Regions from separate parts of the Bacillus sp. KICET-3 genome, predicted to be linked through region 1. Evidence: predicted binding sites of a transcription regulator. Region 1 holds the regulator's gene; each other region holds the start of a gene.
What was found. The regulator LexA, encoded in region 1, represses DNA repair genes until DNA is damaged. The targets are predictions, from matches to a motif close to CGAACATATGTTCG.

Region 1 (8,062 bases):
TGCGAGCAATGCCAAAACGCCCACTAGGATGACAACCCATAAATCCATTTAACTTCCTCCTTCATGTTGTCTCGTATAAAGTGTACTAAACCAAAGGCTATTATACAACATTTACAGTCCAAATTCTTTTTTTTATATAAAATTTCTTTCTTTGACGGGGTTCAGCCATCCGTAGCGCTTCATACCAAAATCCATTGCGAGAAAACAAGGGCTTACTTTCCTTAATATTTCAAAAAAGACGGTTTCCACATCGAACTTGCCGTTTGCTAAAATTTCGATATAGCGATCTTTCATAATAAAAGAAGCGCTGCCCTCCGGAACCAGCAGTCTGTAAATACAGTCAACCTGTGTATATTCCGCTCTGCTGAGGTTCATTTTAAGCCTTTTGTGGATATGAGAAACCGGAATCGGCTTTGTAATATACTCGATTTGCCTGGAAGCCAGCTGAGATTTTGTTTCCTCGGGGCTTGTCCAATGATAATCATAGAAAAGCTTGAACATGACAGATTCCTTCCCAAAATAGTGGCTGGCAAATTCCTCTTCAATCAGATACGTATAATAATGGCGTTCCATCCCTGCTCATCCCCCTCGGTATCACGATTCTGATGATATATGTCTTCTATTATACAAGAGGGGACAAGAAATAATTGTCTGATGATGATAAAAGAAGGGACTAATTTTGTCGAAAACCAAAAAAGAGAATGATCATCAAGATCATTCTCTTCTCTATTTGTTAATTATTTTTGTAAAAGTTTTTTCACGCGGTCTGCCACGTTTTCTGCCGTAAAGCCGTATTCCTTCATAATGGTTTCTCCAGGAGCGGATGCACCAAATTGATCGATGGCGAGAATATCTCCTTCAGTGCCCGTGTATTTGTCCCATCCTAGCGGGGAACCCATTTCAATTGCAAGACGCTTCGTCACATCAGACGGAAGAACAGCGTTTTTGTAATCTTGAGGCTGCTTGTCGAAGCGGTCCCAAGACGGAACGCTGACGACAGATACGTCAATGCCTTCTTTGCGGAGTTCGCTTTGTGCGTCGACCGCAAGTCCGACCTCTGATCCGCTCGCAAGGAGAATCGCGGCGGGTTTTTCATTTTGAGATTTTGAAACGACATAGGCTCCTCTTTCAACGCCTTCATATGCCGCTTGGCCAGACTGGTCGATCGTCGGCAGGTTTTGGCGCGTCAGTACGAGAGCGGTCGGCTGATCTTTCGATTGCAGCGCAAGCTTCCATGCAGCAGCTGTTTCATTTCCGTCCGCAGGTCTGATGACAGACAGGTTTGGAAGAGCGCGAAGCGATGCAAGCTGTTCAATCGGCTCGTGCGTCGGGCCGTCTTCTCCCACCGCGATGCTGTCATGGGTAAATACATATGTGACCGGAAGTCCCATAAGTGCAGCAAGGCGAATCGCCGGTCTCAAGTAGTCTGAGAAGACGAAGAATGTGCCTGCAAATACCCGCAGACCGCCATGGAGAGCCATCCCGTTTAAAGCGGCCCCCATCGCAAATTCGCGAACGCCGAACCAAATGTTTCTGCCGGCATAGTCCTTCGCTGAAAAATCGCCGCCGTTTTTGATCGTTGTTTTATTGGAGCCGGCCAAATCGGCGGAACCGCCAAAGAAAAATGGAACTTGTTTTGCAATCCCGTTCAGCACTTCTCCTGATGAAGCGCGGGAAGCAAGGCTGCTTCCTTTTTCATATACAGGAATTTCTTTATCCCAGCCAGACGGGAGATCTCCTTTTATGCCTAATTCCAGCTGCTCCGCAAGATCAGGATAAGCTTTTTTATAGGCGGAGAAGAGCTCGTTCCATTCCTGCTCTTTGCGTTTGCCGTCTTCTTTTACCGTTTCACGGAAGTGGTCGTACACTTCGGAAGGAACATAAAAATCTTCTTCATATGTCCACTCGTATGCTTCTTTCGTCAGCTTGGCCTCTTCTGAGCCAAGAGGAGCGCCGTGAACGCCTGAAGTTCCCGCACGGTTTGGAGAACCGTAGCCGATCGTTGTTTTTACTTCAATTAATGTCGGCTGCTTCTCATTTTGCTTCGCCTTTTCAAGGGCTGCTGTAATTTCAGCAATATTATTTCCGTCTTCCACATAGAGTACTTCCCAGTTCATCGCTTCAAAGCGCTGCTTGACATTTTCGGAGAAGGAGCGGTTCAGCTCTCCGTCAAGGGAAATATCGTTGGAATCATACAGCACGATTAAACGGCCGAGCTTCAGATGGCCAGCAAGAGAAGCCGCTTCTGATGATATTCCTTCCATTAAGTCTCCGTCACCGCAAATGCTGTATGTATAATGGTCGACAACACGATACTCGTCACGATTATAAGTTTCCGCAAGGTGGCGTTCTGCAAGAGCCATACCGACCGCCATTGCGATTCCTTGTCCAAGCGGGCCTGTCGTCGCATCAACCCCAGGAGTATGTCCAAATTCAGGGTGCCCAGGCGTTTTGCTGCCCCATTGCCGGAAATTCTTTAAGTCATCCATTGAAACGTCATATCCGCTTAAATGAAGCATGCTGTACAACAGCATAGAACCGTGTCCGGCAGATAGCACAAAGCGGTCTCTGTTGAACCAATTAGGATTCTCAGGGTTTACATTCATCATTTTAGTCCAAAGCGCATAAGCCATTGGAGCAGCCCCCATCGGCATGCCTGGATGGCCGGATTTGGCTTTTTCGATAGCATCTATGGATAGTGTTCGTATCGTTGCTACAGACTTTAATTCAATCGTTTTCATTTTTATCCCCTTCCTGTATGTACTCTACTTTCTTATCATAAATCTACCCATCAGTTTTCACAACCATTTCAGCTCAAAAGCTGAATGAAAAAATCATGAATTTTTGTCATGCTTTCCTTATTGTTCATCAATAGTATATACAAAAAGGGAATACGATATTGGCGTATTCCCTGAAATTAATGCAGCCTGCGGCTTCTTTTTTCCTTTTTCAGCTTTTCGGGAGTTACATCATTGCCCTCCGGATCTACGATCGTTACGTTTTTCAAAGTATTTTTCATAGATGCGCGGACTCCCTTCAGATATTCTTGGCGAAGCTGCTGCTGTTCGGCTTTTTCTTCGTCTGTTAAAGAGCCAGTTTTTGATTTTTTGGCAAGCTCTTTAATTCTGGCTATTTTTTCTTTAGAAATCATGGTAAACTCCTTTAATCTGTTTAATCTTCATACTACTAAATTCGCTCTCATTTGACAACAGATTGGTCTGATCCGCCCTCTTTAAATTCCTGGTAGCGGCGGTGAACAGTTGCTTTGGAAATGCTGTAGCCAAAACCTCTTAGAACCGCTGCAATCTCGGCAAACGTCAGCTTGTTTTCCCTCAGCCTGATGATTTCCGACAACGGGGCTTCTATCCGCTCCCTGCCGGTTCCTTCATGCTGATTTTTCAAGTTTTTCTCCGGACGGTATCCGTTTTCGACCGCTTTTTTCATGCCCCTTTTTATTTTCAGATTATGGATCTTCCGCTGATATTCTTCCACAATGCCGACAATCTCCAAAACCATTGAGTCTGCTTCTGAAAGTTCCAGCTGTCCCCTGTGGGCCAATGTGTAGATTTGGACACCTTCTTTATATAAACAGTGAAGCAGCGCGATTTTTGCATTGCCTCTGCCGAGCCGCGTGTCATCCTGAATTAAAACGGCGTCGACATCAGACGTTTTTATCTCTTCAAGCAAATCGAGGACGCCGTCGCGATCCAGCTCATATCCGCTCGCCTGTTCGGAAATGACTTTCAAAACGGTCATCCCGTGCTCGGCGGCAAGCATTGCAAGCTCTTCTTCCTGCCGTTTTAAGGAGGTCTCCTGCTGTTCTTTCGCCGTGCTCACCCTGGTGTATATAATCGCATTCACGGAAATCCCCCCCATTCCTGTTACTCTACCACAGCCAGCTGATATTGGTCAGAGTGCTGCTTGGTTACCGGCACGACTAAAACATCGCCGGGTTGGATAACGGATGTCGGCAAATCGTTTTGTTCGGCAACCCACTCGATGAATTTTTGCCTGTCGGCGGCTTTTCCTCCTTGAATGCGGTCTGCCAGCCCCCATAACGAATCCCCTTCTTGAACTTCTATTTTAACATATTGCTTGTTTTCTTCGATCTTAGCGGCAAAAGACATAAACAGAATACAAATGCTAATCCCGACGGTAAAGAGACTAACGAAAATGAATGATTCTTTTTTCAAATCGATCACCTCAAACAGAATATTTGTTCGCTTTTAGTGACTTCAGTATACATACGAACAAATGTTTCTGTCAATCGTTTTTTTCGAACCTATGTTTGTACTCAAAGGAAAAACATGCTATAATCTAGCTAAAATCGACGTTTTGAGGTGCAAAACATGACGAAGCTATCAAAAAGACAACTTGATATTTTGCGTTTCATAAAGGAAGAAGTGAAGCGCAAAGGCTATCCGCCTTCCGTGAGGGAGATTGGCGAAGCGGTCGGCCTGGCATCAAGTTCAACCGTACACGGCCATTTGGCAAGGCTTGAAACAAAGGGGCTGATCAGAAGGGACCCGACAAAGCCGAGAGCGATTGAAATCCTGGACACTGAAGAAGGAGTCCACATTCCGAAAAACCAGGTTGTCAATGTTCCCGTCATCGGAAAGGTGACGGCCGGAACACCGATTACCGCCGTCGAAAATATCGAGGAGTACTTTCCGCTTCCGGATCGCCTGGCTCCGCCGGACGAGCATGTTTTCATGCTGGAGATTATGGGGGAAAGCATGATAGACGCAGGAATATTGGATAAAGACTATGTGATTGTGAAACAGCAGAACACGGCAAACAACGGTGACATCGTCGTCGCCATGACCGAGGACGATGAAGCGACCGTCAAACGGTTTTTCAAGGAAGCGAACCATATCCGCCTGCAGCCGGAGAACCCGACGATGGAGCCGATCATTCTGCAAAATGTAACCATTCTCGGAAAAGTGATCGGCGTTTTCCGCACCGTCCATTAAAAGGGGAAGCTCTTCTTGCTGCCGGTTATTCCGGCAGCTTTTTTGCATAAAAAAATCAGGTTCATATCCGGACCCGTTTTGGGAGGATGAACCTGAAAAGAGGAATTCATAATATGCTTACAACATCATTATCTCCGATATCATATTTCCAGTCAACAAAAAAGTTGCATAAAGGAAACTTTTTTTAGGCTTCGCCGGAACTGCCGGCCCCGGAACCTGCCCTTGCCATCTAGCTCAGCATGTCCCGCCGATCTCTCCCGATAGTGAATGTTTGGCACTCCAGTTGTGAATGAAATATGGAGAAATGTCTCTTCTGCCCGTCTTGCCCGCTATTTAATCATGACAAGCGCGATCCCGTATCCTTTTTCAAGGCTGTAAGGAGCGGTTATTTTCATCACTTTCCAAGAACCTGCGCCAGCCCTTGTCCCGATTCCGTTAAGCGCCTTGATGTAATCGCCTTGTTGTACCGTGCCGTCAATCCGTACATACTGCCGTCCCAAAAGGCCAACGACATGCCATTGGTCTCCGGCAGCCCGCAGAAAACGGCTCGCTTCCAGAGTTTCATCAAAGTCGGGATTTATTTTCGGGATGCGAATCGTCTCCCCTGTTTCTTCATCAATCGCGTTCTCTTCAATCAATCCGCCGAATTCGTTCGTCAAATAGCGTTCCTGCCGGGCGAACCCCAATTCTCCCGAAATAAAAGCGACCGTTTCCGAAATAACCCCCAGCATGTCATCCCCTGCTTGGGCCGGTGCGATTTTTTCTCCTCTTAACGCCACAATGGTGCCTGTTTCGATGAGCTGCCCGTTTTCACTTTCAAAATACTCTCCGTATCCGGTTAAGGAAGACCTGACAGAACCCGCAAATGTTCCATTCCCGTAAAGGGAATCCAGAAGCCATTTAATTGACTGGTATCCCCCGGCTACTGTGTACGGCTCTTCAAGCGTAATGCTTTCAGAGGACAGTATCGTTCTGGATACGCTGTTTCCTTTAATATGAGAGTTGTTTGAAGCGGTGATAAAGGCGCGGGAGCCCTCTGTGCTGGAACCGCCTGAAGACCCGATGACGGCATTTCTTTCGCCTTTGGCCGTAATATCGCCTGTTCCTGCGATGACGGCGCTTGATGGCTCAAACGCAAAGCCTGAGGTGGTGGCAATTTGCGCTCCGCCCTTTAAGCTGACGGGTACCTGCTGGTAGGTTTGCCCTTTAATGGATGCAGCCGCATCATACCCCTCTGCGAGAACGCCGACGACCACGGCCTGGCTGTTCGGTGTCTGAATTCCTACTGTACCGCCATCGGCTATCATCGTTCCATTCATAATATTGACATTATAAAGCCCGCCGCCAATCGAGATTCCTTTTGGAGCGGAATGATAAATATCGAAGTTTGAAATTTTGACATGATCGGTTTTATTTGCCCCGCCTGACAGATTGATATCGACGCCGGCCTTTTTAAATCCGCGGATTTTGATGCCGTTGATCGTGATGTTTTGACTGCGGTACTGCAAGGCTACCACCGGATTGCCTCCATAGTCGTATTCCGGATTGCCGATCGCTGTGAATCCGCTTACATAAACATTCTTATATGCTGAAATAACGAGTGCCCTTGGCGTTATGCCATCATACAGCGAGTTAAAGACCGGTTCGACAGCCGTGCAATCAATAAGCGTGACATCGTACGCTGTGGTGCTTTCAGGATCTGTAGCCTGATGATGGCCGATATGGCGAAGGTCAAATGCACGGGTATCGCGGTATGAGACATGCCCGATAATATGGACGTTTTGAGAAGCCGGCCACATGTCGTGCGCTTTGACCTCAACCCCGCGGATGTTTCCGCTTGTAACATTATTCAAAAGCCAGACATGCTTGGAACCGTCGTCAATTTCTATCCCATTGGAGTTGGACGCCCCTTCGGCATGCTCTGTCCCGCGCGGATTTGCCGAATGACAGTTTGAAATAAAAATGTATTCGCTGTAATGCGTTGTGATCCCGTCATCACCCGCGCCATATGCCACACAATTATCGATCCAAATATATTTCGAGCCGTCCTTTGTCCAGTCGGTTTCAGGAGAATGATCATATGTCGGCGACGTAATGTCAATGCCGTGAAGACCTGCATTGACGGCTTCGACATCTTTGATCCAGCCGAACTCCACTTTGGCAAGCGTTAAACAGCTTGAATACTGCCCGCCGGGATTTCTTACCCCGCCTTGCCTGTCCGGATTCCAGTCCAATGTCATCCCCTGGACGAAAATATTTCGGTTCCCATTTTGATAATCATCATTTGTGATCACCCATTCATATGCGGGTGCATCTTCATGAAGTTTAATGACAGTTACGCCTTTTCCTTGTCCGACAAAATACGTCCAGGACGGAAGCTTGATTCCCTGAACGAGATATACGCCTGCCGGAACGTTTATTTTGACGTGTCCATTGCCAATCGCTTTGCGAAACGCTTCTGTATTATCTCTTCCATCGGCAACGGCTCCAAAATCTTCGACATTTACCTCCCGGGTGATTTTGCTGAGAAGCTTTTCATATTCCTTGTCAAGCCGCTCTTTTAACACCGAGGTGATCTCGCCTTCAGCCGTCACCCTTGCATCTGTTACTTCAACGCTTTGAGAAGTCCCTGCATGCTGTATAAGATTATCCATCCTTGCTTTGAGCTGCTCCATTTCTGTAAGTGCAAAGGAATCCTCATCAATACGAGTCCGCAATCCCGCATGTAGAGACAGATCAGAAGGTTTCTTGAAATTGACCATTAAAAGACACCTCTTTCTTATAATATAAGCGTTGAAATGTGGGGCGGAAAAACCGCGGTCTTTCATTACAGGATCAGTAATTTCCGCCTTCTTTTTCAAAGTTATAATTAGCCGTCCATGGTCAAAACTCCTCTGCCAAACATGATGATTCGTAAAAAAAGATGGAGAACATTTATGGTACCCCATCCTTTCATGTAAAACCTGCAATTTTTTCCTCGCTGCAATTCCTCCCGGAGTCTGTAAAAAAGCGGAATGACCGCCCCTTTTCATACTGCCACTTCAAATGTCAGCTTTTCACCGTGCTTATAATCGATCAATTTAAAATCA
Region 2 (8,062 bases), 1.7 Mb from region 1:
CATTTGCTCCGCAGCTTTTTGAACTGATTCAGGAACAAAAACGGATCAATCAAGGGATCATTAACCAGTTGGAAGCGATCAACTCGGCGCCTCCGCTTTCAAATGAAATCCGCTATCTGAAAGTTCTGCTCAGCAGCAGCAGCACACATATCACAAACAGCCTGACGGAAGCGGCACAACAACTCAGTGATCCGAATAAATAGTAAGATTCAATCGGCACATGTCAATTTGTCAGCCCGGCTAGATGAACGGTCCGGCGCCTGCCCGCTTGAATCGCCAGACTGGTCCGCGTCGTGGGTTGCCCCGGAGTTTGGAACCTGATGCTTTCTCATGCATGATATATTACAGCTTTTTCTTTCTTCCCTAAGATTTATAACAGCTATTTCTTGAAAGCGCAATGAAAATCGCTTGAACAATTTGAAGCGATTCGAAAAAGCTGCCGACGTTGCGTCGACAGCTTCGCTTATCAAGGTCTGACGGCTTCTTTCTCCTGAAGCCGTTTTTTCATTCTGTTTTTGTCGCGTTCGATGATCGGCTTTAAATAACGTCCTGTATAGGAAGTTTCGACTTTGATGACATCTTCCGGCGGGCCGGCGGCAACAATGGTCCCGCCGCCGTCACCGCCTTCAGGACCTAAATCGATCAAATAATCGGCCGCTTTAATAATATCGAGATTATGTTCAATGACAAGCACGGTATCGCCGTTTTCGACCAGCCGCTGGAGAACGGCCAAAAGCCTTGCGATGTCATCTACATGCAGACCTGTCGTCGGCTCGTCCAAAATGTAGAGGGATCGGCCGGTTGACCTTCTGTGCAGTTCAGACGCAAGTTTGACGCGCTGCGCTTCACCGCCTGAAAGCGTCGTCGCAGGCTGTCCGAGCTTAATATAGCCAAGACCGACGTCATAAAGGGTCTGAAGCTTCCTCTTGATCTTCGGTATATTTTCAAAAAACTGCACCGCATTTTCAACCGTCATGTCAAGCACGTCAGAAATATTTTTTCCTTTGTATGTCACCTGCAGCGTTTCCCGATTATACCGTTTGCCGTGGCAGACTTCGCAAGGCACGTATACATCCGGGAGAAAATGCATTTCGATTTTGATGATTCCATCGCCTTTGCATGCTTCACAACGGCCGCCTTTGACGTTGAAGCTAAAGCGCCCTTTTTTATAGCCTCTGACTTTTGCTTCGTTTGTCTGGGCAAACACATCCCGGATATCGTCAAACACGCCCGTGTATGTGGCAGGGTTTGACCTCGGCGTCCGGCCGATCGGGGACTGGTCGATGTCAATCACCTTATCGAGATGCTCGATCCCCTTGATTTCCTTGAATTCCCCCGGCTTGGCCTTTGCACGATGCAGTTTTTGGGCAAGCGTTTTGTGCAGAATTTCATTGACGAGGGTGCTTTTGCCTGAACCGGAAACACCGGTGACAGCGGCAAACACGCCAAGCGGAAACTTAACGGAAACATTTTTCAGATTGTTTTCCTTTGCCCCTTTTACTTCGATATAGCGTCCGTCGGGCTTTCTCCGTTCAAGCGGCAGAGGAATGAATTTTTCCCCTGACAGATATTGTCCTGTCAATGATTTCTCATCGTTCATGACTTCTTCAGGAGTTCCCGCCGAAATGACTTCGCCTCCGTGAACACCCGCTCCGGGTCCGATGTCGATTAAATAATCGGCGGCAAGCATCGTATCCTCATCATGTTCAACGACAATCAATGTGTTGCCAATGTCCCTCATATTTTTCAGCGTGTCAATCAAGCGGTCATTGTCGCGCTGATGAAGCCCGATTGACGGCTCATCAAGGATGTAAAGGACGCCGGTCAGCCTTGAGCCGATCTGCGTCGCGAGGCGGATCCGCTGCGCCTCCCCTCCGGAAAGGGTACCCGCCGCCCGGCTGAGCGTCAAATAATCCAGTCCGACATTATTTAAAAATCCGAGCCTTTCCTCAATCTCCCGCAAAATCAGATTGGCGATCTTCATATCTTTTTCGGACAGCTCCAGACTGCGGAAAAACTGAAGTCCGTCCGCCACCGACATATCTGTGATCTTTCCGATATGAAGGCCGTTAACCAGGACGGCCAGCGATTCTTTTTTCAGCCGGTATCCTTTGCATGAAGGACAAGGCTGATTGGCCATGTATTTTTCCATCTGCTCGCGGATATAGTCTGAGCTTGTTTCTTTATAGCGTCTTTCGATATTGCGGATGACGCCTTCAAATTCAATATAATTTTCACGGACCTGTCCAAAGTCATTTTCATATTTAAAATAAACCTGTTCACCGTCACTGCCGTAGAGAATCTTGTCAAGATGGTGTTTCGGCAGCTCTTTCACAGGCACGTCCATATCAATTCCATAATGACTGCACACCGCTTCCAGCAGCTTTGGATAGTATTGAGAACTCTGCGGTTCCCAAGGCGCGATGGCGTGCTGCTTCAGCGTCAGCTCATCGTTCGGAATAACGAGCTCCACATCGACTTCAAGCTTTGATCCCAGGCCGTCACAGCTTGGACAGGCGCCGAACGGACTGTTAAAAGAAAACATTCTCGGCTCCAGCTCTCCAATCGAAAAGCCGCAGTGGGGGCAGGCATGATGCTCGCTGAAAAGCAGCTCTTCCTGGCCGATCACATCGATAATGACCCGGCCCTCGCCAAGGCGGAGCGCGGTTTCGAGTGAATCTGTCAGACGGGCAGTCACGCCTTCTTTGACGACGATGCGGTCGACGACCACTTCAATCGAATGCTTTTTGTTTTTTTCAAGCTCGATTTCTTCAGAAAGATCGTTCATTTCTCCGTCGATGCGGACCCTCACATAGCCCTGCTTCCTGATTTGATCCAGGACTTTGACGTGCGATCCTTTTCGTCCCGAGACGACCGGCGCAAGCACTTGAATCTTTGTCCGCTCCGGATATTCCAAAATCCGGTCTGTCATCTGTTCGATCGTCTGCGATGTGATTTCGATCCCGTGCACCGGACAAACCGGCTTTCCGATTCTGGCATACAAAAGACGCAGATAATCATAGATTTCCGTTACCGTTCCGACTGTTGAGCGGGGATTCCGGCTTGTCGTTTTCTGATCGATGCTGATCGCGGGAGAAAGGCCTTCGATCGCGTCTACATCAGGTTTGTCCATCTGCCCTAAAAACTGGCGGGCATATGCGGAAAGAGATTCGACATAGCGTCTCTGTCCTTCAGCATATATAGTGTCAAACGCAAGGGAGGACTTCCCTGACCCGGAAAGGCCAGTCAAAACGACAAGCTTATCCCTGGGGATGGAGACATCGATGTTTTTCAGATTATGCGCCCTTGCTCCTTTCACCTCTATTCGTTCCATTGCCATATTCAATTCACCCTTCCGATTTTAACTCTAGAAGCAAGTCCCGAAGCTCAGCGGCACGTTCAAAGTCAAGCGCTTTTGCAGCTTCCTTCATATCGTGCTCCATCTGGGCGATTACTTTTTCCCGCTCTTTCTTCGTCATTTTCGAAAGCTTCGGTTCCTCTTTCACTTTATATTCTTCCTGATCCTCAGCCGCATAGGTCGCACGGATGACATCGCGAATCTTTTTGTTGATCGTTTTCGGTGTAATGCCGTGTTTCCTGTTAAATGCCTCCTGCTGCTCGCGGCGTCGCTTCGTCTCATTGATCGCGATTTCCATGGAATTCGTGATTTTATCCGCGTACATAATGACCCGGCCGTCGGCGTTTCTTGCCGCCCGGCCGATCGTTTGGATCAAGGAGCGCTCAGAACGGAGGAAGCCTTCTTTATCGGCATCCAGTATCGCCACGAGCGAAACCTCCGGAATGTCCAAACCTTCCCTTAACAGGTTGATGCCGACGAGGACATCATGCTTGCCAAGGCGGAGATCACGGATGATTTCGATCCGTTCAAGCGTTTTGATCTCGGAATGCAGGTATGTAACCTTTATTCCGATCTCCTTCAGATAATCCGTCAAATCCTCGGACATCTTTTTCGTCAGTGTTGTGACAAGCACGCGCTCATTCCGGTCGATTCTCTGGCGGATTTCCCCGATCAGATCATCGATCTGTCCCTCGATCGGCCTTACATCAATGATCGGATCAAGCAGCCCGGTCGGCCGGATGATCTGCTCAACCATTTCAGGAGTATGATCAAGCTCATAAGGACCAGGCGTCGCCGATACATACACGATGTTATGAATGTGTTTTTCAAACTCCTCGAACCTCAGCGGCCTGTTGTCCAAAGCCGAAGGAAGCCTGAACCCGTGGTCGACGAGAACCTGCTTTCTCGCCTGGTCGCCGTTATACATCCCTCTGACCTGAGGAATGGTGACGTGCGACTCATCGATGACCATCAGGAAGTCATCCGGAAAATAATCGAGCAGCGTGTAAGGAGTGGATCCCGCCGGACGTAGCGTCAAGTGTCTCGAATAGTTTTCGATCCCTGAACAGAAGCCCATTTCCCGCATCATTTCCAGATCGTATTTCGTGCGCTGCTCCAGACGCTGGGCCTCGAGAAGCTTGCCTTCGTCGCGCAGCACCTTGAGCCGCTCTTCAAGCTCCGCTTCAATGTTTATGATCGCTTTTTTCATTTTTTCTTCGCGCGTTACGAAGTGGGAAGCCGGAAAAATTGCGATATGTTCGCGCTCTCCCAAAATTTCGCCAGTGAGGGCGTCCACTTCCCTGATGCGCTCGATTTCATCCCCGAAAAACTCGACCCGGATGCAATGTTCATCCCTTGACGCCGGGAAAATTTCGACGACATCGCCGCGCACCCTGAATGTTCCGCGCTGAAAATCGATGTCGTTTCGCGCATATTGGATATCGACGAGCTTTCTGAGAAGCTCGTTTCGTTCGATTTCCATTTCCGTTCTCAGAGAGAGCACCAGTTCCCTGTACTCCTCAGGAGAACCCAAACCGTAAATACAAGAGACACTCGCCACGATGATGACATCTTTGCGTTCAAAAAGTGCCGATGTGGCCGAGTGCCTTAATTTATCTATTTCATCATTAATGCTGGCATCTTTTTCAATAAACGTATCAGTCTGCGGAACATAGGCCTCAGGCTGATAGTAATCATAATAGCTTACAAAATACTCGACGGCATTGTTGGGGAAAAACTCCTTAAATTCGCTGTACAGCTGCCCGGCAAGCGTCTTGTTGTGGGCAATGACAAGGGTCGGTTTATTGACCTCTTTAATCACGTTTGAAATGGTAAACGTTTTTCCCGTACCGGTCGCGCCCAAAAGCGTTTGATGCTTTTTGCCTTCCCCTATGCCTTTAACGAGCTGTTCAATCGCTTTCGGCTGATCTCCCTGGGGCTGATAATTTGAGACTAATTCAAAGCGGTCTTTCACAAAAAAGCCTCCGTTTCCTTACGAAATCTTCCTGTTCATTATTTTAACACAATCAAACCAAAAATACGAACTAAAGTTCGGTTTTCGTATTTTTTCTACAAAAACGGCCTTTCCGGTCCTATCAAAAAACCCCTCCTTTTATGATCAAAAGCAGGGCTTCGCGGCAAACAATTCAAGGTTCTATGACTCTTCCTTCTTTTCGCCCGCCTTTTTGGCGGCATACAACGCTCCGGCAACAAGAGAAACAACATCAAGTCCTACAATAAAAAAGGTTTCTGTGTAGCCTTTCAAATAGGAAGCAAACAATAAAGCGGCGGTAAGAGCGATTCCGACATAATGGTTATAGGTCACCCTTGTAAAAAACAAAACAAGCAAGAACGGAAAAATTAGTGCAAAAACGGCTTTTGTAAACACAAAAACCCCCCTCACGTTTCTTGATCTTATTTGATTATATTAAAGAACAAAGAAACGGACAAACCAAGACACTCACTTCTTTATATTACCCACCTTAAAGCGGCGCTATTCGATAGTGCCCCATTAAAAGGCAAAAAAGAATGAGATTCCCGCCGCCAGCAGATTGGGGATTGCGAAAAAAGCGAGGGCATTCGATGTCTTGTGATTCGCCTTTCTGTGCTCCTGCGTTTCCGAATGATGGTTTCCCCTCAAACGGTCTCCGCTGATAAACACACCCGAAAATAAAGCAGAAAGAAGCCCGGCGCCAAGACCGGCCGTCCCTGAAATTCTGAAGACAAGCATCAAATCCCCCGTCGCAAGGGAGGCCGTTATCGAAACGAGACAAACAGCAAGACCGGCCAGAAAAGCCATCTTCATCTTTATCATTCTCCTTTTTTTAAGATATACCGATTTCCCTGGTCAAACGGATCGGAACATGACAAGCAAAAGGTTTATTGAAGCAAAGAAAAAGCGCCCTGCTATGACGCTTTTTCTAGGTATATGCTATAAGGTTTCCTCAGATGCGGCAGCTTCAATTCTACCAGACGGAAAGCCCTCCTCTTTCACAAAAATAATTCCGAGCTCATGGTGCTCTCCTTCATATGAAGCCCTCTGCTCAAAACGAACCTCATTGTTCAAGCCGACCACTTCAAGCTTGAAAAAGGCGCGGTTCTTTTGAAGAGCTTCATAAAAATCTGCAACATTTTTCACTTCCGTACCGTTGACCTTCGTGATGATCTCGCCAATCTGAAGGCCGAGATCTGCAGCCGGCGTGTTCGGAATGATGCCCAGCACCATCAGCCCCTGATCTCTTTTTGAAAAGTAAAACGGAGCGGAATTGTCGTTAACCCGCTGTTTCCATGTTAAAAAGGCTCTCCCCGCTATAGCGGCTCCTGCCGCGGCTGCGGCAAGCGGCGCCCACCATATGCTCCCGGCAGCTATCAGCAAAACGATGACGCCGAGAATGCTGATCCGCCTTGCCGTAATTTTGATGCTTTCGCTCGGAAGCGATCCCTGCACTCTCTGGCCAAAGCCGATAATATACGGAATCCATAATAATTGAAAGGCGTCTCCATTGAATGTCAAAACCGGCCACCACGGAACAGATGATTGGATCGCATCGCCCGGGATCAGAATAAACAATGGCAACAGCCAGGTGCGTCCCGCAATTTGCTGTCCGATCGGAAGCCCTCTCTTGCTCATCACAATCGACGGAGAGGTCCTCACATGAGCCGTTTTATAAGCCAATATCCCTTCTGTTATCAAAAGAAGGCCGAGCAAAACGGCAGCCGCAGACCAATTGGCAAGGGACAGCTGCGGAAGAACGGCATCAGCCGCTTCCGGATTGAAATAATCGAAACAGAAGCCGATCACCATGCTCAGTCCAAGCGTATATGCCGATGACAGCAGGCTCTGTCTGAATGTCAAGGCTGATATCGCGGTCACCGCCGCTATCAAGACGACCATTCCGAAAGGGAGCAGAATCCCCAAGCCGAAAGAGACAATCGACAAGAGGATACCCGCCAACAGCCCTTTAGAATATGTAAACTTGAATTCATCATGTATATCTTCAATGCGCGTATGAAATGTTTTTCTTTCACGTTTGATCCGGGCATATCCGTAAGCAAGACTCATGATCATCATAAAATAGAAGAGCGGATGCAAAAAGAACATTCCTGCTCCTTTTAAAAGTTCAATTAGAGTATCTTCAACTGACAAGGAAACGTTCACCGCCTAAAACCAAACATATAAAAACCATCTGTAAAACGACAGCTTTTACACGTTGGATATTTTGAGAAAGCCAGCTTGTCCTGGCGGCTGCGGAAGGAGATGACGTGCGGCTTTCAGACAGGAGCGCCTGAGCCGGCGGCCGCTTAGCCTTTCGTCATGTTGCAGCCGCCGGGCGAATTGTCTTTTGCATTCGCGGACGCATGCAAGCGCCTTCAGACAAGCTGGTGCATTTTATTATTATTCTAACAAATAATAAAATGCTTGGGTATGGTAAACGCGGGTTTATTTTTCCTGACTCATCCAAAGCGTCACATTGGACAAAGAAAAGTCTTTTAAGTAGTGATTCACCTCGACATCCAAGATATCTCCAATCAGCTGCATGGAACGTTTAATATCTGTTAAATTGATGCCCAAGCGCTTATGGTTGTCCATTAAATAGTTGAAATAAAGTTCCGCGCAGTCCTCATTGATATCATCCACACTTTCAACAGAAGTGTAGTTAACGAGGTATCTGCTGAACAGCATAAGCAATCCTACTGCCTTTG
Region 3 (8,062 bases), 1.1 Mb from region 1:
ATCTGACACGTTATAGTCTTGAATATGCCATTTGTTTTCCAGGAAGCTGATGTTGCTCAGGCAGGCATTGACGAGTTTTGTATTTTCAAGATCGGCATCGCCGTTGGAAATCTTGGACAGGAGCGCATGAATCGCCGCTCCGTGGGCGACAATCAGCACCTTGTGATCCGGGTATTGGACGCCAACCTTTTGAATGCCCGCCATCAGACGTTCAGCCAGCGCTTCTTTTGATTCTTGATTCGGATAATTTTTATCCGGGTACAGCTTCATTCTTTCCTCAAATGGCATGCCTTCCGCATCTCCGTAATTTCTTTCGATGAAATCCTCCATTTCAACAATATCAAGACCGAGATACTGGTTGATGATGTCCGCCGTTTCCCTCGCTCTTTTTAATGGGCTCGAAATGATGACATCCCAGGATGTATGTTTCAAATATTCCCCGGTTTCTTTCGCCTGTCTTTTTCCGGTTTCATTTAAAGGGATATCGGTTCTTCCCTGAAGTTTTCCTAAAGCGTTCCAATCGGTTTCTCCGTGCCGGATTAAACAAATCGCAGTCATTTAAAATAAATCCCCTTTCAAACATGAGTGCACGTTTTTTTGCTGTACCACCATTATACTAAAATGAAAAACGGGTACTCACTAATTTGACCGGCATTATGCTATCACTCAGCTGTTCCGTTTCCGCCTAGAGCTGCCGATCGCAAATAAGCGGGTTACCAACACGACGCCTGAAGCGCCTCCCTGACATTCAGTTTATGATGAGAAATCCCAAGTTCTTGGGCGCATGCCGCGATTTTTGCCGCAAACGTTTCATTGATTTTAAACAGAAATCTGCGGGACAGCGGGATCGGCTGCAGGTGAGCGCCGGCTGACATTTGTGCAGGTTTGTCCTTATTTTTTTGTCAGTTCGACAAGGGAATCCACTGATGCGGCGACTTGCGATACGGCTCCGTTTACTTCTTGAAGGCCGTTTAAGAAGGATTGCAGATCTTCTTCAATCTTGCCGCTTTGATGTTTGCTGAGCTTCATGCTGCCGACAATATCGTCGAATAAATGATTGATCTGCGCCATTTTATCCTTGCTTTCAATCACAAGCTGATTCACCGCTGTAATGTGCTTTGTCACGATGCTGATTTGCGCGTTTGTGTTGTTGACCAGCTCAGATACCGTTGAGACGGTTTTTTTCGTATCATCGGAAAGCTTTCTGACTTCGTTGGCGACAACGGCGAATCCCTTTCCATGTTCTCCGGCCCTGGCTGATTCGATCGAAGCGTTGAGCGACAGCAGGTTTGTCTGCTCGGCAATGCCTGTTACGATTCCAAAAATCTTTTCGATCTGGCTTGCAATTTCTTCGAGTTTTTTAATCTCCTGCTCGATCTCGGTCATGCTGTTGCCCATCTGGTTCAGCTGCTGTGCCTGATTCTCAAGCTCCTTTTTGCCGCCGATTGATTTTTCTTCGACAGAAGTCGCCGTCTTTGTTCCCGATTTTGAAGTTTCGGCGATGTCTGCTGATTTATCCACCAATTCCTGAACCGCGCCCGTCGTTTCCGCAAATAATGTGGCCAACGAGCCTGAAGTATCTTTGATTTGCCTGTGAAGCGCAGCCTTTCGTTCTTCTTCGAGGGCGCGTATTCTGGCATGCTCCTCTTCATAAGCTTCGAGAACGATCTGCTGTTCAATGTTCAGAATTTTCGTAACCGCTCTGACGGCCCGCATGTATTCTTCTGTCGCTAAGGCGGTTTCAAAAATCTTCAGCATTGACAGAAGAAGGTCCTGAAAAGCACCCAGGTACCATTTAGGAAGAAGCCCGATTTTCAAATGAACATGGGCGATCCGGATGCGTTTTTCTAAAAAAGCTTCGTCAATGATGCCGGAAAACATTTCGCTTATATGAATGCTCAAGGTCTTCTTTAAGCGGTCGACCGAACTGTTGTCGTGAATGATATCCATGAGCGAGTTTTCGTGTTCAAGGTTTTTATAAAAACGGCTGACGATCGGCTCAAGATGTTCTGAAACCAAAGGCTTCAGCTTGCTTAACACCCAGAGATCCTCATCAGTCAAATCAACCATGGCGAGCTGTTTTTTAAATTCGGTATGCTTTTCAAGCCTGATCCGGTTTGTATTGTCACGGCTCTCTTCAGCAAAAAATGATCGTTCTGTCTTTCTATCCTTTTTGAATAACACGATCGTATCCCCCTGTAATCGATAATGAAAAATGCCGGTTTTTTGAATTTCCGGCATTTCTCTTTTTATCGGCTGATTTTTGCTGTTTTTTAACAGAAAACCGCTTAGCTTTCAGGATCTTTTAGCGGCATGACGGCGGGCCCTTCGATCACTTCGCCGTCAATCGAAAATCTTGAGCCGTGGCATGGACAGTCCCATGTCTTTTCGCCGTCATTCCATTCGACTTCACAGCCCATATGGGTGCAGGTCGTATCAACCATGTGCAGCTGTCCGTTTTCATCGCGATAAGCCCCTGCCCGTTTTCCGCCCACTCTGACAACCGCTCCTTCTCCGCTGACAAGCTCATCCGGCGTTCTGAGCGGCTGTTCCAGCTTTCCTTCAACAAAGTGTCTGGCGACATCGGTGTTATAGGAAATCGCTTTTTTGATGCTCGGGTCCGGATGAAAGCGGGAAGGGGAGAAGACTTCCTGGTATGGATTGCTTTCGTTTGTGATATGATCCGTTATGAGCTGAGCGGCGAGCGTGCTTGATGTCATGCCCCATTTTCGGAATCCGGTCGCGACAAGGATCCGTTTTTCTTTCGGATAAATCGGCCCGATATAAGGGATTTTATCGAGGGTGATTAAATCCTGAGTTGACCAGCGGTAGGGAATGTCTTCGATGCCGAGCACGCCTTCCGCGAATGATTCAAGGGCTTTATAGTGTTCCATCGTATCTTTTCCCTGTCCGGTTTTATGGCTTTCTCCGCCGACAAGCACCATCTTTTCCCCGTTTATCGTGACGGAACGCAGTGACCGGGATGGCTGGTCTATGCTTAAATACATGCCGTCAGGGTACGGGGTTTTCGGCTTGACGGCCAATACGTATGAACGGCTCGGCTCAAGCCTTGCAAAATAAAATCCTTTTTTATCATGAAACGGGAAATGCGTACAGCACACCACATAATCGCTGATGATCATATGCCCGTTTTTCGTTAGGACCTTTGGATGGTCTCCTTCTTTGATTTCCTTTGCCACCGTGTTTTCGAACATGTTTCCGCCAGCTTTTTGGACGGCATCGGCAAGGTGTTTTAAGTAGTGGAGCGGGTGAAACTGCGCTTGATTTTTCATCACCAGGCCCGCTTTTATATCGATGGCGACGGGAAGATCTTTGATGAGTTCCCTTTCGATTCCCAGTTTTTGATAGGCTTCATGCTCTTTTCTGATTTTTTGGACCGATTGTTCTTCCGTCGTATAAATACAGGCGTCCTGCTCTTTAAAATCACAGGAGATGTTTTGTTCATGGACGAGATTTTTGATGAAGGAAAGGGCCTGGAGATTTGCCTCATAATAAAGACGAGCCCGCGGCATTCCGATATGCTGAATCAGCTCATCATAAATCAAGTCATGCTGTGCGGTGATTTTCGCGGTCGTATGTCCCGTCGTTCCGTTCAGAAGGCGTCCGGCTTCAATCAAAACGACGCTGTACCCTTTTTGCGTCAGTATGTATGCCGTCGTAATCCCTGTCATTCCGCCGCCGATAATCGCGACATCTGTCTTCACGTCTTCTGTCAGCTCCTGAAATGATGGAAGTTCGGTGCTGTCTCTCCAAAAAGATTCAGGCGAGTCCGGCAGTTTTTGTTCATTGTTTGTCACTTCGTTCCCTCCAGTTCTGTTTTCTCTTAAATTTTCCAATCCAGAAATATTCATGCACGTGAGACGGCTTGTCATAAAAAACGGCTTTTTCCCATAAAATAGTAAGGTTTAATTGATGTTAAGGAGGAATCGTCTTGAGTAAACCGAAGAAAAAAGTACTGCCTCCCCAGCACCAGACGCAGCAGCCCGGATTGGAGTATGTGATGGATCCCCGTCCTGTTTTTGACAGGCCGAAAAAGGATAAAAAGCTGGCCGGAAAAACGGCGATTATTACCGGGGGAGACAGCGGAATCGGCCGTGCGGTAGCCGTTTTATTTGCGAAGGAAGGCGCAAACGTGGTGATCGTTTATCTGAATGAGCACCGCGATGCAGAAGAAACAAAGGCTTATGTCGAAAAAGAGGGTGTAGGGTGCCAGCTGATCGCCGGGGACATCGGGGATGAGGCTTTTTGCAATGAGGTGGTCCGCCAGGCAAAAGAAGCTTTTCCGACCATCGATATTCTCGTGAATAATGCGGCTGAACAGCATCCGCAAAAAGGAATCGAAAAGATCACAAGCCATCAGCTGATCAGAACGTTTCAAACCAACATTTTTTCGATGTTTTATTTGACGAAAGCGGTGCTGCCTCATTTGAAAACAGGCAGCTCAATCATTAACACCACATCGATTACGGCGTATGCCGGCAATGAAAGGCTGATCGATTATTCATCGACAAAAGGGGCGATTACCGCATTCACGCGTTCGCTTGCTTTATCGCTCGTAGATCAGGGCATCCGCGTCAACGGTGTGGCCCCGGGTCCGATTTGGACGCCGCTGATCCCGTCGACGTTTACGGAAAAAGAAGTCGAGGTGTTCGGCTCAACGACACCGATGGGACGGCCGGGACAACCTGCCGAAGTAGCGCCGAGCTATCTGTTTCTGGCCAGTGAAGATTCTTCTTACATGACCGGACAGGTGCTCCATGTCAATGGGGGAACCATCATAAACGGATAAAAAGGCCGGGACGAACAGCGCTTGGCCTTTTTTCATATAAAAAAGCCAATCCTTTGTAGGATCGGCCGTTAAGCGTGCTTTTTGAGCGCGGTATATTCTCTTGAAAGCTCAAGGAAAGATTGTTTATCCCCTTTGTCTAATGCTTCGTTAATCTTCTCGCACAGCATGTTCAAACGCCGTTTAAACAACGATTCATCAAGGACCATCTGGATGTAGATATCCGTAATGGTTACATCAAGTTCTTTAACCTTTTGGGTATTGCGGGACTTCATGAGCTCAGCGTACGACTTTTTCTCTTTCATAAAGATTCCCCCTGATGCCTTTTTTATAGTATATGGATTGCGAATGAAAAAATCAATAAGTATTTATAATTTTTAGATAATTATTCGAAAAAGCATCTTTATAAGAATAAAAGGGTATAGATTCGGACAAAAAATTTGTGTTTTGCCGGATAAAAAATAAAAATTGCAATTAAAAAACATATTTTCAAATTAATTGGAAAAAATCCTGTCGTTTTGTAAAGGATAATGTTAGATTAGTAGTATAATATGACTAATGATTGGGAGGATCATGATGAGCAATACCGAAGATATGACAAGAGATTCTTATGAAGTAAACAGTTCGACAATGGCCGTGCTGCCTCTTGATGAGGGGAAAAAGCCCGCTTCAAAAGTAATTGAAACCGACAGGACATTTCGGGTCAATATGAGGCCCTTCCAAATTATAGAGAGAAGCTGCCGCTATTTCGGCTCAAGCTATGCGGGAAGAAAAGCCGGCACATATGAAGTCATTAAAGTTTCCCATAAACCGCCGATCATGGTGGATCATTCAAACAATATTTTTCTTTTTCCCACATTCTCCTCAACAAGGCCTCAATGCGGGTGGCTTTCACATGCGCACGTTCATGAATTCCGTGCGGCAAAGTATGACAACACATTCGTCACGTTTGTAAATGGCGAATCTTTGGAGCTGCCGGTTTCCATCTCATCTTTTGAAAATCAGGTTTACCGCACGGCATGGCTGAGAACCAAGTTTCTCGATCGGATTGAAGGAAGCGCCGTGCAGAAAAAACAGGAATTTATGCTGTATCCAAAGGAAGACCGGAACCAGCTGATATATGAATTCATCCTCAGGGAGCTGAAAAAACGCTATTGACCGGGCTCTGCCGCGAATAAATAATGCTCCAAAAGCGCGGCGACCTGGTTGCGGATACGGGGATTAAAGTAGTTGTGCTCTTCTTCGTATCCTTCATAAATAAAGCAATACATCGTAAATGCTTCGTCACGGGACACTTCGTGAATTTTGACTTTCCGCCTGCGTAAATCGGTTTTTACATCGTATAAATCGCGCTGGGCCAGCTTCAGCGCCTGTTCGATCAGGCGCAGATAAGGGTCCTTCAGCTTAAACGGACTTTGCTGAATTATGCTGATATCCCTGTTTAAAATGCTGATGGTCATCGGAAGATAAATAGCCTTTTCAATCGTGTCCCTGACATCTGCAGGAATTCTCGTCATGGCTTTTCTCCTCATTTCTTTCTGTTCGGGAACGTTTGTTCTGTTTTTATTTTACACGAAAGCCCGTTCTTTTTTCAAGAACGGGAAAAAAAGACTAAAATGACCGGGTTGTTTCAGAATAATAAGGAAGTGCTGTTCTGCCGATTCTTGAAAACCTTGGAGGCCGATCATTTAAAGTTTTAGGTTTAACGTGTAGAATAGAAGTAGACAACTGTATGAGGAGAATAAAGTTGGAGCAATTTTTCAGTTATTTTACAGAAGAGAATCTAACAGAATTTTTTCAAAGCTATCGGGCTTTTGGTCCTTTTGCCGCTATCTTGCTGCCGTTCATTGAAGCCCTTCTTCCGTTTCTTCCCCTCATCGTGTTTATCGTTGCAAATGTTAATTCGTTCGGTTTGTGGGAGGGGTTCCTTTTGACGTGGATCGGGGCTTCAGCGGGGTCGATTTCGGTCTTTCTTTTTATCCGCCATTTCGGCCAGCAAAAGGCCTTGGCTTTTATACGCAGGCACCAGTCGGTGAAAAGGCTGATGATCTGGCTCGAAAAACGCGGCTTCGGCCCGCTGTTTCTGCTGCTTTGTTTTCCCTTCACCCCTTCGGCGGCGGTGAATGTTGTGGCAGGGCTCTCGAGAATCAGCCTGCTGCCTTTTTCACTTGCGGTTCTTTGCGGAAAGTTCGTGATGATTTTTATCGTCAGTTTTATCGGCCATGACCTGAATGCGCTCTTTACGCAGCCTTTGCGGACAGCAGCCGCCATTATCGTCATTTTGATTTTATGGTACGCCGGAAAACGCATTGAACATCGTTTGAACGTGAAAATCAGCCAGAGAGAGAATGACTAGGGGGGCATTGATGTGAAAAAGCGCTATATGGTCATTGCCGCAGTGTTGTTGATCGTCCTTGGAATTCAGGTGAAAAACGCCATTTTTATTGAATATAAAGTAGAAGGGGTCAGCATGAATCCAACCTTTCAGGAGGGCAATACACTTTTGATCAACCGCTTTGCCCATCATTTTCAAACGATCAATCGCTTTGACATCCTCCTGTTTAAAGGGCCTGAGAAAGATGTATTCATTAAACGGATCATCGGACTTCCGGGTGAAACGCTGAAATATGAAGATGATCAGCTGTTTATTAATAACAAACCGGTAAAAGAGCCTTATTTGGATGAATTAAAGGCTGTTACCGCCGGAGGCGACCTGACAGGGGATTTTACGCTTGAAGAGGTAACGGGAGAGAAAAAAGTTCCGGCAAACCATTACTTTGTCCTTGGGGACAACCGAATTCACAGTTATGACAGCCGCCATTTCGGCTTTGTTTCAGATCGGGACATCGTCGGGATTGTGACAGAAAGAATTGATAAAAAGTGATTGGAGAATACGGCGGAAAGTAAGCGGGCCGACCAAGGAATACGATTTCGTAAATGACAAGCCCGGAAATATCAATTTGTACAACAGCATCAAAAAGGACGTATTTGCTAAATATGAAAATTAAAAGGCCCGGATGATTCCGGGCTTTTTTCCGTACTACTTCAGCTTAATTGCATTGATCCGTTTTTGCAGCTTCGTTTTTTCGGCGGATGCTTTCAGCTTGCCGACTGCTGATTTTGTTTTTTTCGTTCTTTTTTGTTCGGCCGTTTTGACTTTGGCTTTTGCCGCTGCCACTTTTTTTGATAGGCTGCTGCCGCTTGCTTTTTCGCGGTGTTCAGCCTTTTTTGCAGATTTGATTTGTCTTTTCCGGC
Region 4 (8,062 bases), 2.1 Mb from region 1:
CTGGTCAGTGAAATGACGCTGGAAGAGAAAATCGGACAAATGCTCATGCCTGATTTTAGAAACTGGAAGAAAAAAGGGGAGTCAAGTGCGAAAGGATTAACAGAAATGAATGATGAAATAGCCGGCATTATCCGAAAATATCATCTTGGCGGCGTGATTTTATTCGCCGAAAATGTCACTGGGACGGAGCAAACGGTGCGCTTAACAGACGGCCTGCAAAAAGCGAGCCGCGGCGTACCGCTCTTTATTACAATTGATCAGGAAGGCGGGATCGTCACCAGACTGGAGTCGGGCACAAACCTGCCGGGCAATATGTCCATCGGCGCAACGAAAAGAGCGCAAAATGCTTACCGATCGGGAAACATCATCGGAAAGGAATTGGCGGCTTTAGGAATCAACGTTAATTTCAGCCCGGTGCTCGATGTCAACAACAATCCCGCCAACCCCGTCATCGGCGTCCGTTCCTACAGCTCCAAACCTGAATTAACCGCCCGGTTTGGTATCCAAGCGATGAAAGGGCTCCAAAATGAACATATCATCGCCACAGCGAAGCATTTCCCCGGTCACGGAGATACAGCGGTTGACAGCCATTATGGCCTGCCGCTCGTTCCGCATGATGCAGAGCGGCTGAAAAGCGTTGAGCTTTATCCGTTTCAGAAAGCGATCGACGCCGGGATCGATATGATCATGACGGCTCATGTGCAATTCCCCGCATTCGATGATACGACCTATAAAAGCAAAAAGGACGGCCGGGATATCATGGTTCCGGCAACACTCTCCAAAAAAGTGATGACAGACCTGCTGCGGAAAGATCTTGGATTTGACGGTGTCATAGTAACAGACGCATTAAATATGAAAGCCATCTCCGATAATTTCGGCCAAGAGGAAGCCGTCGTTATGGCCGTTAAAGCAGGTGTTGACATCGCCCTTATGCCGGCGGCAGTCACATCCCTGGAGACGGAAAAAAACCTGGCCAATGTATATGAAGCTCTTTTGAAAGCCGTTCGGCAGGGAGACATTCCTATTGAGCAAATCAACCGCTCGGTGGAACGGATCCTTTCTTTAAAAAGCAAGCGCGGCATTCTCGACTCCCGCTCTTCTGCATCACTTCGGGACAAAATCAAATACGCCTTGAAAACGGTCGGAAACAGGAAGCATGAAAAAACAGAGAGGAAAATGGCGAGAGAAGGTGTCACCGTCTTAAAAAACGATGATCGAACACTCCCGTTTAAACCGAAAAAAGGTGACACCATACTCATTCTCGCTCCATACGAAGATCAGGCAAAAGCCATATCCAAGACAATCAAAAGAATAAAGAAAAAGACAGTCGTAAAGGAATACCCATTTGCCGAGAAAACGTTTAATCAAGACATTCAAAAGCTGGTCGATCAAGCTGATTATGTGATCACCGGGTCATATGTAGTCAAAAATGATCCGGTTGTAAACGACGGCGTCATCGACGATACGATTGAAGACTCGAGCAAATGGGCAACCGTTTTTCCGCGAGCCGCTATGAAATACGCACAGGCCAAACAGAAAAAGTTCGTCTTAATGAGCCTCCGCAACCCATATGACACGGCTAATTTTGAAGAAGCAAAAGCGGTTATTGCGGTGTATGGTTTTAAAGGCTTCTCAAACGGACGCTTCAGACAGCCAAACATTCCGGCTGGTGTTGAAGTCATATTTGGAAAAGCGAAGCCTAAAGGAACCTTGCCCGTTGATATCCCTTCCGTGACAAAGCCCGGAGAAATTCTTTACGAATACGGGTACGGATTGAATATAAAAAACGGCAAACCGCTTAAACTGGAGGGAGCACGATGAGAAAAAAGGCGTTCTGGCTGCTCGCCGGAGTTATCGTTTTCGGTACATTAACGGCAGCAGCGGCCTGCCCGGAAAAAGAAAAGAAAGCGAAAGTCGCACCGGGTATTGAAGTGCTCATGAATAAAAAAGGAATGTTAAAAGGCAAAAAAGCGGGCTTGATCACAAACCCTACAGGGGTGGATTCCAGACTGAACAGCAGCATCGATTTGCTTCATCAAGACCCGGACATTGAGCTGACGGCGCTATTCGGGCCGGAGCATGGCGTTCGGGGCGACGCTCAAGCCGGGGACAAAGTGGAATCGTATATCGACGAAAAAACCGGTCTTCCCGTCTACAGTCTTTATGGCGATACGAGAAAACCGACTCCGGAGATGCTGAAAAACATCGACGTCCTCCTGTTCGACATCCACGATGTTGGAACCCGCTTCTACACTTACATTTACACGATGGCATATGCCATGGAGGCGGCAAAAGAAAATGACATTCCATTTATCGTGCTGGACCGTCCCAACCCGCAGGGAGGGATCAAAGTCGAAGGGCCTGTTCTCGACCCAAATTATTCGTCCTTTGTCGGGAGATATCCCATCCCATTAATACACGGTATGACGGCCGGCGAACTCGCGAAGCTGTTTAATCAGGAATTCAACATCGGCGCCGATCTGACCGTTGTCAAAATGAAGGGCTGGAAACGGCGCATGTCTTTTGAAGATACGGGGCTTCCCTTCGTCCTTCCTTCCCCTAACATGCCGACGGTTGATACTAGTGCAGTCTATCCCGGCACTGGCTTAATCGAAGGAACAAATATTTCTGAAGGAAGAGGAACGACCAAGCCGTTTGAGTTGATCGGCGCTCCCTTCATAAAAAGCACTGACCTCGCTGAAAAATTAAACAGCCTGAAACTGTCCGGCATTCGATTTAGAGCCGCTTCGTTTACACCGACATTTTCAAAGCATCAAAATAAATTATGCCACGGGGTAGAGCTGTATGTGACAAACCGGTCCGCTTTTCAGCCTGTAAAAACCGGCATTTCCATCATTAAAACCATACATGATTTGTATCCAGAGGACTTTCAATTTCTTTCCTCCAACAATTTCAATCGTCTGATCGGCAACGGCTGGGTCAAAACCATGATTGAAGAAGGGGCTTCAGTTGAGGAAATCGTCAAAAAATACGAAGCTGAACAAAAGCGGTTTATGGATATCAGAGAAAAGTATTTGCTTTACTAAGAAGAGCGACCCTTGCTCTTCTTTGCTTCTTACTAATCAATCACATCCAGTTCATGTAAGATATGAGAAAAAACGCGACGATTTAAGCGAAATTTTATATCGCAGACGTAATTTGCCTGTATTTAAACAAACGTTTGATAAAGACAATCTGGACAATACTTGAAATTCATTCTAATGAAATGGAAGCCAACTTTCCTACCGGCCTCCCTGCCGTTATCGTTCCTTTAACCACAAATTTCGCGATTGTTTCAGCGCGCCTGAAGATCCGGCAACAGAAGTGCAATGGAGTGCCAAGCCGGCTATTTGCCGCACGACCAATAATTTTGTGAAATACGGATCAGCCTGAACAGGGGTATGAAATAAATCGTCCTTCCTTGCTCTCTATTGAATCTGAATAAACGGAAGACGACACCGATATTCACGTCGGGGGAGCGTGTCCATTTGATCACAAAAGGAACTTGGCATACCTAACAGAACAAGGTCTGCCTTCTATGAAGGCAGGCTTGTTTTATTATCCAACTGATACGCTCTTTTCGACTCGCTCCTTGCCAGCAGATGCCCATACAAGGCCGCCAGAATTTGCTGGAACAGCATGCCGATCACAACGGGCACCGCCACCCGCGCAGGAAAAAAACTTGTGGCCAGGACGGCCCCAGCGCTAATATTCCGCATGCCTCCGGTAAAAATTAAAGCGACGATTTCTTCCTGAGGCCGTTTCATCATTTTGCCTAAGAACCAGGCCGTGATATAGCCGGTAAAAGCGACTGCAAACACCGTGACTGCAATCGTTAAAAAGCGAAAATCGACCGAATTTAAATAAGGGGCAACAACCGAGCTGTTGATCGCCACCACTGCTGCCAAACCCATTTTTGAAAATGGGGCGCAATTTGCGCTTAAACGCGCCGTTCTGTCAGGGGATGAAAACTGGTTGACCAGCATCCCCAACAAAGAAGGGATTACGACCATTCCGAACAGTCCCTTCATCATGCCCGCTACATCCATTTCAACCTGTGCTCCTGCAAGCACCGAAAGACTGAATGGTACGATAAAGGGGGAGAGAATGGTATCCACCAGTATAACCGACAGGGTCAGCCCAATATTTCCTTTATACATCGCAGCCCAAATCATGCTCGTTATGCCGGTCGGTATTACGACGCCGAGAATAAGCCCCGTAATCGTCAATGGGTCGCCTTTAAACACAATATGTCCGGTCCCCCATGCCAGTACCGGCATAAATATATGCAAAACAAATAGAGCCAATAGCAATGGCAGTGGATGAACCACAGCGGCTTTCAACGACTGAAAGTTGGCACTTAAACTTCCGGCAAAGGTCATAAAAGCAAAAATCCACGGTACAAAAGCAGCAAATCCATTTAAATGTTCTGAAAGCAATACCCCGCAGATGACGCTCACAGGCGTCAGCAAAGGCATTATTTTTCCCAGGGTTTTATTGATTGTCTGAAGCATAGATGGTAAACGCCCGCTCTCTTTAATACATGTAATACTTTCATTATAACAAAAGATGGAATATTAAAACAGGAAGGCAAAAATGGAAGAGGAGGTGCGGAGAAGGCCGTTTTACGCATAATGAACCGAGTTGCTTCTTTTTTGAAACGGAAAAACTGCCAATATCGAATCAAACCTAAACACTCTGATCTGTTGTTTTTGAAAACAAAACGCTTTAACATAACCATTTTGGATGTCCTTGACAAAAATCGTCCGCTTTGAAAATTCATTTTTCTTCATGTAAATGATTTCAACGGGAAATCCATCTGTCATGGCCCGGCGCAGCAATTTTTCCATCCTCTCGCTCCTTTCATATATACTCATTTTATACGAACACTTGTTCTATTTCAAGTGTTAATTTTTGAAAAATATAAGCTTTTCAGGATCATGTATGAAAACATATACAATTGGAAGAAACTTTTTAAAGGGATCATGCGTCAGTAAATACGTCACATCTCTACATAAGGAGCACTGTCATGTCCAGAACATACAGAAAAACAAGAATAGCGAAAAGAAGAAAGCGCAACAAAGCAAGGTTATTTCTCCTGTCGGCCTTCCTTCTTGTTTGCGGAATTATTTACATTGCTTTTCCGGGGACACCCAGCGATCAGCAGGAACATCATTTGCAGGCAACTGAAAAGCAAACAAAGCCAGAAAAGAAAAAGACAGGGAAGCATAAAAAAGAAAAAACCCGCAGTGAAATCGTCACGAAAAACGACAACAAACAATTGGATGATTATTTAAAAAGCATTGACTTCAGTGGAACAGCGTTGATCGTGAACGAAGGCAAAATTGTTACAAGCAAAGGCTACTCATACGCAAACCGCGAGGAAAAAGTGCCAAATACACCTGACACCGTCTATTATATTGGTTCTACACAGAAAGCGATCATCGCCGCTTCTATTTTGCAGCTTGAAGAAAAAGGCCTTTTATCTGTAACCGATCCGGTCTCCACATATATACCGGATTTTCCAAACGGGTCAAACATTACTCTTTACAATCTGCTGACTCATACATCAGGAATTAGAGGCCATATTGAAGGTAACGGATATATTTCACCGGAAGATCTTTTAAAGGATATTAAGACTCAAGGAATTAAAAATCCACCCGGGAAATGGGACTACAGAGATTCCAACTATTCTGTTCTGGCATACATCGTATCGAAGCTGAGCGGACAATCTTTACAAACATATGTTACAAATCATATTTTTAAACCTGCCGGCATGGAACACGCAGGATTCTACAAATCCTTTGCTAAAGAGTCCCATCCATCAACGGGCTATAAACTCGGTCCGCTAAAAAAGCTGTATACTCCAGACATACCTGACTTATCACAGCTGTATGGAGCAGGGGATATTTATATGACTGCTTATGATATGTATTTGTTTGATAAAGCACTTTTAGAAAGAAAGATCATCTCCGATGAAAGCTTCACAAAAATGTTTACGCCTAATAAAGCGACTTATGGAATGGGCTTTTACGTTTCTCCGGGCAGCTATTCAAATCATGGCGTAATGCCCGGCTACAACATGTTAAACAGCTTTAGCCATACAGGGAACAAATATGTGATTCTATTCTCTAATATACAAAATAACATTAAATCTTTTGGCGCCGTTAATAACCGTATATTCGCTATTTTAAATGCTTCTTGATTAAGGATTAGCGGGCAGATTCTTTTTAAAGAGCAAAGCTTCCTGTTTTATGACAGGAAGCTTTTTAGCGTGATTCCGGAAGAGGAAAGCCTGAAGATCTGCCTAATGCCTGTTAAAGGAGGGGGGGTTTAATGAAATCAAGGTGATCCCATCTCATCTAGCACGAATCTTTTTTTCGGCATTTATTTTATTGGGATTTTTGATGCCGTTCCATGCTTGAATCGCCTTAACTGGAGACACAACTCACATTAAATTTGAGGATGTTGTTGGTGTAGAAATAAAGTAAGACCTATTATTCAAAGAGCAACATAGTTACGCCATACCTTCCTTATCTTAATCGTTTTTTGTTTCCTTTCTGATTTATCCCTCCAAAATTCTAATTCATTACACCTAGTATAATTTCATTAAGCACAAGAATATAGATGGTTCTTTTTTACTAATATGCACACAATGCCCCAAATTACCTTGTTTTTCAAGCGCAATGAATTTGAATTAAAAGAAGAAGGGTGGCATTATTGTGAAAGAAAAGAAGCACAATGGTTTTAAGACATTTGTTATGATACTGACATTAATATTGGTTTCACCTGTATTTTCAATATCAGTATCAGCGTCAGAACTAACTGACAAAAAACTACATACTGAAACTTCTGGAGCATCTAAAGGAAATTCTGTGCCCGAACAAAAACTGAATAGCGAAGAATTTACGAATGTAAAGGTGAATATGAATGATGTAAAGAAATTAGAAGCTTATCTTAAATTAAACGCAGATGCAACTCTTACCTTAGATCCATCGTATACTAAACTAGATATTTCCCGTTCTGTCACAAACGAAGTTCAAGACTGGATTAAATACTTGAACGGTTTAGTAATACAAAAAGAAGCTGTCATTAACTCCGATTTTAGTGTGAAAATTTTAGCCAAAGACGGTAGTGTATTGACACTTGAGAATGGAAACAGTATTAAAATGAAAGTGGCGAAAAAAGGTTGCGGTCGATCTGGTCATAATGTCTACTGGTGGGGATATAATCTTTATTTTGACTGTAATGAAACAAGAACACTATATCAATCATTTAAAGCAGGGGGTGGAGCAACCTCTGGTCTTGCTGCAATATCAAGGTTTATACCCGTACCTCCTACACAATTAGCAAGCACAATTGCCGGAGTAATCGGATGCGGACTAGTTGGTTTTGGTCAAATGATTTAAGACGAACATGAAGGGCATGGTATTAGAATACGTTTTACTGGACTTGGATATGCAGCTGTTCCAACTGGGGTTTTTCTACAATAAAAATGAAAGAGGGGAAACTATGACTTTCTTAGTTTTAATGGCAGGGCTATTTCTTTTGATTTACATGAAAGAACCATTCAGCAAGAAAATGTATGGTTATGTTTACTTGGCTTTTTATTTAATGGTTTTAGCCCTATATATAATTAACACTACATTTGTAAATTTAATATCTAGCAAACTCTTATTAATTATAACAGTAATTGTCATTTCACCATTGTTCATTAGTTTCCTTAAATCCTCAAATGAATCTCGTTAGTTCAAAGACAGAGGAGCAGGCATAATGCCTGCCCCTTTTACTTCAATAATGCTTCAAGTTTCGCCTTTATCTTCGGTCGAGACTCCGGCCGCTCCTCCTGTGAAGCTGACGACCATCATCATTCAATACATCCGAGTTCACACTTGATAAGGGATAGGTGCGGCTCCCGTTCTGGCCATTAAAAAAATGGCCGCCAATCAGCTGCACAACATAACCATGTGCAAAAGATCAGCCTCCGCAGGCTCTCCATCTTGGACTCAATATTCATGTTCCATTTTTCTTGTCTCTATCGTATGACAAAGTGGAATAGAAA

Region 2: a site for LexA is predicted at 5,400-5,413, ahead of uvrB (excinuclease ABC subunit UvrB). Genes of this name have one in related genera too.
Region 3: a site for LexA is predicted at 6,353-6,366, ahead of R5H20_RS06210 (YhjD family protein). Genes of this name have one in related genera too.
Region 4: a site for LexA is predicted at 4,884-4,897, ahead of R5H20_RS01095 (WYL domain-containing protein). Genes of this name have one in related genera too.

What each region holds. Positions count from the first base shown of each region.
Region 1 covers NZ_CP137345.1:2,288,872-2,296,933, reverse strand. Annotated here, with positions in the region: gene R5H20_RS11690 (YneF family protein) at 1-48, opposite strand, end outside; gene sirA (sporulation inhibitor of replication protein SirA) at 133-573, opposite strand; gene tkt (transketolase) at 738-2,741, opposite strand; gene R5H20_RS11675 (DUF896 domain-containing protein) at 2,918-3,151, opposite strand; gene R5H20_RS11670 (YneB family resolvase-like protein) at 3,199-3,861, opposite strand; gene yneA (cell division suppressor protein YneA) at 3,882-4,193, opposite strand; gene lexA (transcriptional repressor LexA) at 4,350-4,973, shown strand; gene R5H20_RS11655 (peptidase G2 autoproteolytic cleavage domain-containing protein) at 5,303-7,735, opposite strand; gene R5H20_RS11650 (thymidylate synthase) at 8,002-8,062, opposite strand, start outside.
Region 2 covers NZ_CP137345.1:3,974,218-3,982,279, forward strand. Annotated here, with positions in the region: gene R5H20_RS20395 (hypothetical protein) at 1-203, shown strand, start outside; gene uvrA (excinuclease ABC subunit UvrA) at 467-3,340, opposite strand; gene uvrB (excinuclease ABC subunit UvrB) at 3,348-5,333, opposite strand; gene R5H20_RS20410 (CsbA family protein) at 5,514-5,747, opposite strand; gene R5H20_RS20415 (DUF5316 domain-containing protein) at 5,871-6,164, opposite strand; gene R5H20_RS20420 (PDZ domain-containing protein) at 6,291-7,460, opposite strand; gene swrA (swarming motility protein SwrAA) at 7,800-8,062, opposite strand, start outside.
Region 3 covers NZ_CP137345.1:1,230,344-1,238,405, forward strand. Annotated here, with positions in the region: gene R5H20_RS06175 (histidine phosphatase family protein) at 1-558, opposite strand, end outside; partial or broken gene R5H20_RS06180 (acetyl-CoA C-acyltransferase) at 703-824, opposite strand; gene R5H20_RS23540 (methyl-accepting chemotaxis protein) at 892-1,716, opposite strand; partial or broken gene R5H20_RS23545 (protoglobin family protein) at 1,699-2,241, opposite strand; gene R5H20_RS06190 (FAD-dependent oxidoreductase) at 2,289-3,818, opposite strand; gene R5H20_RS06195 (SDR family oxidoreductase) at 3,953-4,810, shown strand; gene R5H20_RS06200 (IDEAL domain-containing protein) at 4,879-5,112, opposite strand; gene R5H20_RS06205 (competence protein ComK) at 5,384-5,965, shown strand; gene R5H20_RS06210 (YhjD family protein) at 5,959-6,324, opposite strand; gene R5H20_RS06215 (TVP38/TMEM64 family protein) at 6,555-7,163, shown strand; gene lepB (signal peptidase I) at 7,176-7,691, shown strand; partial or broken gene R5H20_RS06225 (S8 family serine peptidase) at 7,848-8,062, opposite strand, start outside.
Region 4 covers NZ_CP137345.1:184,129-192,190, reverse strand. Annotated here, with positions in the region: gene R5H20_RS01110 (glycoside hydrolase family 3 protein) at 1-1,821, shown strand, start outside; gene R5H20_RS01105 (exo-beta-N-acetylmuramidase NamZ family protein) at 1,818-3,047, shown strand; gene R5H20_RS01100 (bile acid:sodium symporter family protein) at 3,537-4,514, opposite strand; gene R5H20_RS01095 (WYL domain-containing protein) at 4,626-4,850, opposite strand; gene R5H20_RS01090 (serine hydrolase domain-containing protein) at 5,030-6,205, shown strand; gene R5H20_RS01085 (hypothetical protein) at 6,723-7,409, shown strand.